DNA from 2 places in the Apolloniradiicaulis salifontis genome. Region 2 is predicted to be linked to the other one. Evidence: predicted binding sites of a transcription regulator. Region 2 holds the regulator's gene; the other holds the start of a gene.
The links. The regulator LexA, encoded in region 2, represses DNA repair genes until DNA is damaged. The targets are predictions, from matches to a motif close to ATGTTCCNCTTGTGTTCC.

Region 1 (4,418 bases), 650 kb from region 2:
GGCGCCGTGGCAGACATCGCACTCCACGAACACGTCGGGCAGGAAGTGCATCTCGATCTTCACCACCCCGTCGCCCTGGCACGCCTCGCAGCGCCCGCCTTTCACGTTGAAAGAGAAACGCCCCGGCTTGTAGCCGCGCGTCAGCGCCTCGGGCAGGGAGGCGAACCATTCGCGGATCGGCGTGAAGGCGCCGGTATAGGTGGCCGGGTTGGAGCGCGGCGTGCGCCCGATGGGCGACTGGTCGATATCGATGATCTTGTCGAGTTGTTCGAGCCCGAGCACCGTCTCGTGCTCGGCCGGAACGTTATTCGCGCCGGAAAGCCGGCGCGCGGCGGCTTTGTACAGCGTCTCGATGGTGAGGGTGGATTTGCCGCCCCCCGACACGCCGGTGACGCAGGTCATCACGCCCAGCGGGAAGGCCGCATCGACGTTTTTCAGATTGTTTCCGGTCGCGCCCTTCACGGTGACCGCGCGTTTGAGATCCACCGTGCGGCGGCGCTCGGGCAGCGGCACCATGCGCTTGCCCGACATGTACTGGCCGGTGAGCGATTTGGGGTTCGCGGCGATTTCCTTGGGCGTGCCCTCGGCCACGATCTCGCCGCCATGAACGCCGGCGGCTGGGCCGAGATCGACCACATAATCAGCGGTCTCGATCGCTTCTTCATCGTGCTCCACCACGATCACGGTATTGCCCAGATCGCGCAGGCCCCGCAGGGAGTCCAGCAGGCGGGTATTGTCGCGCTGGTGTAGGCCGATGGACGGCTCGTCGAGCACGTAGAGCACGCCGGTGAGGCCTGAGCCGATCTGGCTCGCGAGGCGGATGCGCTGGCTTTCCCCGCCCGACAGCGTGCCCGAGGCGCGGCTGAGGGAAAGGTAATCCAGCCCCACATCGACGAGGAATTTCAGCCGGTCGCGGATTTCCTTCAGGATCCGCCGGGCGATCTCCTGATCCTTCGGCGAGAGGGTCGCCTCCACCGTATCAAACCAGTCGCGCGCCTCGCGGATGGAGCGCTCACCGGCTTCGGAGATGTCGGCGTTGGCAAGTTTCACCGCCAGGGCTTCGGGCTTCAGACGCTTGCCGCGACAGGTCTCGCAAGGCTGGGCCGACTGGAAGCGCTGCAGATCTTCGCGAACCCAGCTGGAATCGGTCTCGCGCCAGCGCCTCGAAAGGTTCGGGATCACGCCTTCAAAGCTCTTCGTGGTGGAGAACTGGCGCAGCCCGTCCTCATAGGTGAATTTGATCTTCTCCTTGGTGCCGTCGAGCACGGTGCGCTTGAACTTCGCCGGAAGGTCGCGCCAGGGCGTGAACATCGAGGCGCCGTAATGGTCGGCGAGCGCCTGCAGCGTCTGCTGGTACAGTTTCGACGTGCCGCGCGCCCAGGGCGCCACCGCGCCGTCATAGAGCGTCTTGTCGCGGTCGGGCACGACCAGATGCTCGTCAAATTTCAGGTTCGCGCCCAGCCCGTCACAGGCCGGGCAGGCGCCGTGGGGATTGTTGAAGGAGAACAGGCGCGGCTCGATCTCCTCGATGGTGAAGCCGCTGACCGGGCAGGCGAACTTCTCCGAAAAGACGATGCGGTCATGCTGTTCGTAGGCGCCGGAGTCAGAGGCGAACTCGGCCACGGCGATACCGTCGGCCAGGCGCAAGGCGGTCTCCAGGCTGTCGGCGAGGCGCTGCTCCAGCCCCTCCTTGATCACCACCCGGTCCACCACGACGTCGATATCGTGCTTGTATTTCTTGTCCAGCTCGGGCGCCTCGTCGATCTCGTAGAAGGCGCCGTTGACCTTCACCCGCTGGAAGCCCTGCTTTTGCAGATCGGCGAATTCCTTGCGGTATTCGCCTTTGCGCCCGCGCACGATGGGGGCCAGCAGGTAAAGACGCGCGCCGTCCTCCAGCGCGGTGAGCCGGTCCACCATCTGGGACACGGTCTGGGCGCTGATGGGCTCACCGGTGGCCGGCGAGTAGGGCACGCCCACCCGCGCCCACAACAGACGCATATAGTCGTAGATCTCGGTGACCGTGCCCACGGTGGAGCGCGGGTTTTTCGAGGTGGTCTTCTGCTCGATGGAGATCGCCGGCGACAGACCCTCGATGGAGTCCATGTCCGGCTTGCTCATCAGCTCCAGGAACTGGCGGGCATAGGCGGACAGGCTCTCCACATAGCGGCGCTGGCCCTCGGCGTATATCGTGTCGAACGCCAGCGAGCTCTTGCCGGAGCCCGAGAGCCCTGTGAACACGATGAGCTTGTCGCGCGGAAGGTCCACGTCGACGCCTTTCAGGTTATGCTCGCGCGCGCCGCGCACCGAAATTGATTTCAGCGGTTCGCCCATGGATCAAATCCGTCCTTCAAGCTGATCGCGTCATAACTAGGGCCCAAGGCCGCCCCCCGCCACCACAAAGCTGTGGAGCATGCTGCGGGCGGCGTGGACAGGCACGGCGCCTTGGTGTTCGTTAACACATGAGTCGCGCCGGCGTTGACCGGCGGAACAGAGTGTGAACAAATATCGCGTGAGCGACAAGAGCCTTACCTGGCGAGGGAGTTTTCAATGGCGGGCAGCGTCAACAAGGTCATTCTGGTCGGCAATCTCGGCGCAGACCCTGAAATCCGCCGCCTCAACTCCGGCGACCCCGTGGTCAATCTGCGCATCGCCACGTCGGAGAACTGGCGCGACAAGTCCACCGGCGAGCGCCGCGAGAAGACCGAATGGCACAATGTGGTGATCTTCAACGACAACATCGCCAAGGTCGCCGAAAACTATCTCAAGAAGGGCTCCAAGGTTTACGTTGAGGGCCAGCTGCAGACTCGCAAATGGCAGGATCGCGACGGCAATGACCGCTACACCACAGAAGTGGTGCTGCAGCGCTTCCGCGGCGAGCTGACCATGCTGGACGGCAAGAATGACGGCGGCGGTGGTGGCGGCGGCCGGTCCTATGACGACGATCGTGGCGGTTCTCAGGGCGGCGGCTCTCAGGGCGGTTCTGGCGGCGGCCGTTCCAACGACCGCCCCCGCGAGGACTTCTCGTCGGATACGCTGGACGACGACATTCCGTTCTGATGGAGCTAGCTTTTTGAATGGCCTCTTTGGATCCATTGCTTACAGAAGTGCGGCGAGCCGCTAATTATGGCTTGCCGTTACTAGCTATATCAATGTCCGCTACACTTCCGGACATTTGCGCAGCATTGGCCCACGAAGACGGTCGGTCTACACAGAGACGCTACCTTGCTTGGTGCGAAGAGAATCTATCTGGTCCGGAATTTAGTTACCTTTCGCCCGAAGACTTTTATTCATTCCGTTGCGGAGTAGTCCATCAAGGGCGATACGGAGGAATGAGCCACAATGTCGCTAGAATCATCTTCACTCCACCAGGCTCTATGACGTTCACCAATTGTCGATTGAATGATGCCTACGTGTACAGCGTTGTACAATTTGTAGAAAACGTGGTTGGGAGAGTAGAGCTGTGGCTGGCTGGACAAGCGGGAAATGAAATAGTTAGTCGTAACCTGCGTAATGTTATGGCCTACCACCCAGAAGGACTCGCGCCATACATTGTCGGTTCTCCGGTTATTGGATGAATGCTTGGCTGATTTCGCTATTCTACGCAGGCCTCGCCGCGCTCTGTCTAGCCGCACCGTCGCTCGCCCAAGGTCCGCCCGGCGAAGACACGCTTGACCCCATCCTCGCCGCCGAGAACGCCACCGGCGCCATCCTCGTGCGGCGGCTCTCAGACGGCGCGGAGTGGACCGCCGGCGGTGAGCGGGTGGAACGGCGGATGATCCCGGCCTCCACGTTCAAGATTCCCAATGCGCTGATCATTCTGGAAACCGGGGTGGTCGCCGATCCTGACCTGGACGCGCTCGCCTGGGACGGAGTCGAACGCTCAAGCGGCTGGGATCAGGATCAGACATTGCGCACCGCGTTTCGCCGCTCTGCCGTATGGGCGTTTCAGCACTGGGCGCGCGAAGTTGGCCATGAGCGCATGGGCGAGGCGGTGTCGCGGCTGGAGTACGGCAATGGCGAAATCGGCGGCGCGGATAATATCGCCACGTTCTGGCTTCAGGGCCCCCTGGAGATTTCGGCGCGCGAACAGGTGGATTTTCTCGCCCGGCTCCACGCCCGAACCCTGCCGGTTGATGGGACTGTCCAGGACAATGTGATCGATATCATGCGCCATCGCACCGGCGAGGACTGGACGCTTTACGCCAAGACCGGCTGGGCGATCCGCGATGCGCCCAACCATGGCTGGTATGTGGGCTGGCTGGAGGCGCACGAGGGCGGCGAGCCCGAAACCTGGCTGTTCGCCGTTAATGTGGACCTTGATTACGAGGCCGGCGAGGGCGCCCTTCGCGAGCGGCTGGCGCGGGCCGCCCTGGTGGCCGCCGGCGCCCCGGACTCCCTGATCGAGCCTTAAGGCCTGA
Region 2 (4,418 bases):
CACGTGCGGCACCGGCGGCGACGCGCGCGGCACCTGGAATATCTCCACCGCCGCGGCCCTGGTGGCCGCCGGCGCCGGCGCGGTGGTGGCCAAGCACGGCAACAAGGCGGCGAGTTCGAAATCAGGCTCGGCTGAAGTGCTGGAAAGCCTCGGCGTCAACCTGTTCGCCAGCCCCGCCCAGATCGAGCAGGCGCTGGCCGAGGCGCGCGTCGCCTTCCTGTTCGCCCAGGCCCATCACGGCGCGGTGCGCCATGTGGGCCCGGCGCGGCGGACACTGGGCGTGCGCACGATCTTCAATCTGCTGGGTCCGCTCTCCAATCCCGCCGGCGCCCGGCGTCAGCTTCTGGGCGTGTTCGACCGGCGCTGGCTGACGCCCATGGCCGAGGCGCTGCGTGAGCTGGGCGCGGAAGCCGCTATGATCGTGCACGGCTCTGACGGGCTTGATGAAATCACCACCACCGGCGCCACCCATGTGGCGGAGCTTAAACCCGACGGCTCCATCGAGACCTATGAGCTAAATCCTGGCGATGCGGGTCTGGAAACCGCCGCGCTGGAGGATCTTCAGGGCGGCGAGCCGGAGGAGAACGCGGCGGCGATTCGCGGCCTTCTGGCGGGCGTCACCGGGCCCTATCGCGACATCGTGCTGTTCAACGCCGGCGCGGCGCTGAAACTCGCCGGTCTTGCAGAAGACTTCACCGACGGCGCGCGCCGGGCCGCCACCGCCATTGATGACGGCCACGCCGCGGCCGCGCTTCACGCCCTGGTGGCCGCCAGCCACGCCGACAAATCCGGAGAGGCCTGATGGCCGACGTGCTCGCCAAGATCGAAGCCTATAAGCGCGCCGACATAGCGCAGCGCAAGGCGGCCCGCCCCTATGAGGCGGTGGCAGACGCCGCCGCCGCCGCGCCGGCGCCGCGCGGATTTCTGGACGCTCTGAAAGCCCATTCGGCTTCAGACGGCCTCGCCCTCATCGCCGAGGTCAAGAAGGCAAGCCCGTCCAAGGGCCTGATTCGCGCAGACTTCGATCCGCCCGCGCTGGCGAAAGCCTATGAAGACGGCGGCGCGGCATGCCTTTCGGTGCTCACCGACACGCCGAGCTTTCAGGGCGCGGATGAATTTCTGGTGGCGGCGCGCGAAGCCGTCGCCCTTCCCGTCCTGCGCAAGGATTTCCTCTACGAGCCCTGGCAGGTCGCCGAATCGCGCGCGCTGGGCGCCGACTGCATTCTGGTGATTCTCGCCGCCGTGGATGACGCGGTCGCCGCCAGCCTCATCGAGGAGGCGTTCAAATGGGGCATGGACGCTCTGGTCGAGATCCATGACGCCGCCGAGATGACCCGCGCGCTCTCCCTGCCCTCGCCCCTGATCGGGGTGAACAACCGCAATCTGCGCACGTTCGAAACCTCGCTCTCAACCTTCGAATCGCTGCGTCCCATGGCCGGTCCTGACCGGTTTCTGGTCGCCGAGTCCGGCATTTTCCAGCGCGCCGACGCCACGCGGCTGCAGGCCGCCGGCGCACGCGCGCTTCTGGTGGGCGAAAGCCTTATGAGGCAGGACGATGTGACGGCGGCGACACGGGGGCTCATGGGGTTTTGACGCCGCAGCGCGGGCCTTTACTTGACCTTAACCTGGAACAGGCATAGAACATCGGCAACGTTTTCCGGTTTTGTTCCTGAGGGTCGTCATGCTGACCAAAAAACAGCACGAGCTTTTGCTCTTCATCCACAAGCGTCTGTCAGAGGACGGCGTTTCGCCCTCTTTCGACGAGATGAAGGACGCGCTCCAGCTGGCGTCCAAGTCCGGCGTTCACCGTCTGGTGAGCGCGCTGGAGGAGCGCGGCTTCATCCGCCGCCTCGCCCACCGGGCGCGGGCGCTGGAAGTGCTCAAACTCCCCGAAAACTCTGCGCCGCGCTCCGGCGTCAGCGCGGACAACGTCATCGAGCCGGCCTTCGGGGAACGGCGCGGCTCCGCGTCGTCTGAAGCCGGTGTTGAAGTGCCGGTGCTGGGCCGCATCGCGGCGGGCGTGCCGATCTCTGCGATCCAGCATGAAACCGACCGCCTCATGGTGCCCCACGCCATGATCTCCGGCGGCGAGCACTTCGCCCTGGAAGTCCACGGCGACTCCATGATCGACGCCGGGATTCTTGACGGCGACGTGGTGGTGATCAAACGCACCGACACGGCTGATAACGGCCAGATCGTCGTCGCCCTGGTGCGCGACGAGGAAGCCACGTTGAAGACCCTTCGCAAAAAGGGCGGGTCCATCGCGCTCGAGGCGGCCAACCCCGCCTATGAGACGCGCATTTTCGGCCCCGGCGAGGTGAAGGTTCAAGGCCGGCTCGTGGGTCTGATCCGTCAGTACCACTAGGCCGCTCCCGCAGCTCTATCGGCGCCGGCGACACCCTGCATCGGCCCCGCAGCATGCACGTCGCCTCATCGTGAGGCGCCTCTTTTTGAGACCGATCCCTGAAACGCCTCGCCCGCTTCACGCCGGCGGGGCGTTATGTTTCTGGCGGCTCTGAGTATGTTTTGCCGCGCTAGGGCGTGCTCCAGATCCGGTCGCGGCGGCGGTCTTGCGCCCCGCGCAGGCGGATCACCCGGCCGTCCTTGATCCAGAATTCCGCCCCGCCCAGCGCCTCACGCGCGGGATCGTCCAGCAGCACCGCCGCGCACCGCCGCTTGCGCCAGGCCGGCGCCCGCCCGTCGAACACGATCAGGTCGGCGCGCGCACAATCCTCCGGCAGGCTTTCCGGGTTTGACGTCACCGCCAGGCGCAGGCCGTCCACTGTCTCGCCCACGCAGCCAAGCGGGTCGCAGCGCAGCGGCGCGCGTTCGGCGCGCGAGCCCCCGGCCCCGGCGCGCTGAAGAAAGACGCGGGTGTCAAAACGCGAGGCCCTGAGGCTGCTGGCCTGCCACGCGCCGCTGTCGTCAAAGCGGGCCACCACCACCCCGCCGTCGCTGATCATCATGGAGGGCGGGGTCTGGGTGAGCCAGAGCCCAAGGGCTGCGAGCGCGGCGATGACGCCGGTAAGGCGCACCAGCCCCAGGCCCAGCGTCGCCAGGGCGAACCCGGCCGAATAAAGCGCGATGACAAGGCCAGGCGCGGCCTGCGTCGCCATGGCGGCGCCGTCCAGCTCCGCCGTCCAGTGGGCGATGGCAAGAACAATGCGCAAGCCCGCGTCCATGACCGCCAGCGCCGGCCCGTCGAGACCCACCGGCGCCAGCGCCAGGGCGACGACGCCGGCGGGCATCACCCAGAAGGTGAAAACCGGCATGGCCGCCAGATTGGCCACAAGGCCGTAGGCGGCCATTCGCTGGAAATGAAACGCGGCGAACGCGCCGGTCGCGGCGCCGGCCACCACGCTGGTGGTGGCGAGCCCGGCGAGGGAATCGCTCATGCGCTCCAGAACTTTGGCGCGGCCAAGCCGCTCCGGCTTCACCCGCGTCCAGATCTCGTACACCGCGATGAGCGCGGCCACGGCCGAGAAACTCATCTGGAACCCCGCCTCGGTGACGCTTTCCGGCGCGATCACGATCACCACAAGCGCCGCGATGGCCAGCGAGCGAAGCGAGAAGGCCCGCCGGTCCAGAAGCACGCCGGTGAGAACCACCGCCGCCATGACGAAGGCGCGCTGGGTGGAGACCGCGCCCCCGGAGAGGATGAGATAGCCGAGCGCCGCCAGAAGCGCGAGGATCGCCGCCGGCTTGCGCGGATCGCGGGCGCGGGCATAGGGCTCGATGGACGCGAACAGATAGCGCAGCGCCACGTACACCCCGCCGGCGAACAGCGCCATGTGCAGCCCGGAAATCGCAAGGATATGGCCAAGCCCGGATATCCGAAGCGCTTCGGCGTCGGCCTCGCTGACGCCTGAACGGTCGCCGGTGAGCAGGGCCGCGGCCACCCCGCCGGTGCGCTCTCCGGCTTTGGCCCGGATCCGCTCGGCCAAATTCCAGCGCATCTTCGCAAAGCCGCGCTGCAGGCGCGCCTGATCCAGCGCCGCCGGCTCAAGATCGGCGATGGCGAAGCCGGTGAGCGCGACGCCGTCATACCAGGCCGCGCGCGCCGGATCGTATCCGCCGGGCGCGGACGGGCCGGTGGGGCGGGTCAGCACCGCGCGCAGGCGCACCGCGTCGCCCGGCGTGAATGCGGCCAGGCGAGCGCGAATCCGGATACGGTGGGGCGGTTCACCGGCGCCCTCAAGCTCGGCCACGCGAATAAGCAGGCGCGGGCGCGACCCGCCGCGCTCCACCGCCTCGATCCATCCGGTCACCCCCACTGCGCGCTGGCTCACCTCCAGCGGCGGCGGCGCCAGGCTCGCGGTTCGCCCCTGCGCCAGGCCGAAGCCCAGCACGAGCGCGGCCGCCAGGACGCAGGCGCTGAGACGCACCGCCTCGCCTCGTAAGAGAACCGCCAGCGCCGC

Region 1: a site for LexA is predicted at 2,485-2,502, ahead of uvrA (excinuclease ABC subunit UvrA). Genes of this name have one in related genera too.

The regions. Positions count from the first base shown of each region.
Region 1 covers NZ_CM132387.1:1,152,494-1,156,911, forward strand. The annotation lists gene uvrA (excinuclease ABC subunit UvrA) at 1-2,331, opposite strand, end outside; gene ssb (single-stranded DNA-binding protein) at 2,548-3,057, shown strand; gene ACWCOP_RS05625 (penicillin-binding transpeptidase domain-containing protein) at 3,572-4,411, shown strand; gene ACWCOP_RS05630 (Kelch repeat-containing protein) at 4,408-4,418, opposite strand, start outside.
Region 2 covers NZ_CM132387.1:1,798,357-1,802,774, forward strand. The annotation lists gene trpD (anthranilate phosphoribosyltransferase) at 1-802, shown strand, start outside; gene trpC (indole-3-glycerol phosphate synthase TrpC) at 802-1,593, shown strand; gene lexA (transcriptional repressor LexA) at 1,682-2,365, shown strand; gene ACWCOP_RS08725 (ComEC/Rec2 family competence protein) at 2,535-4,418, opposite strand, start outside.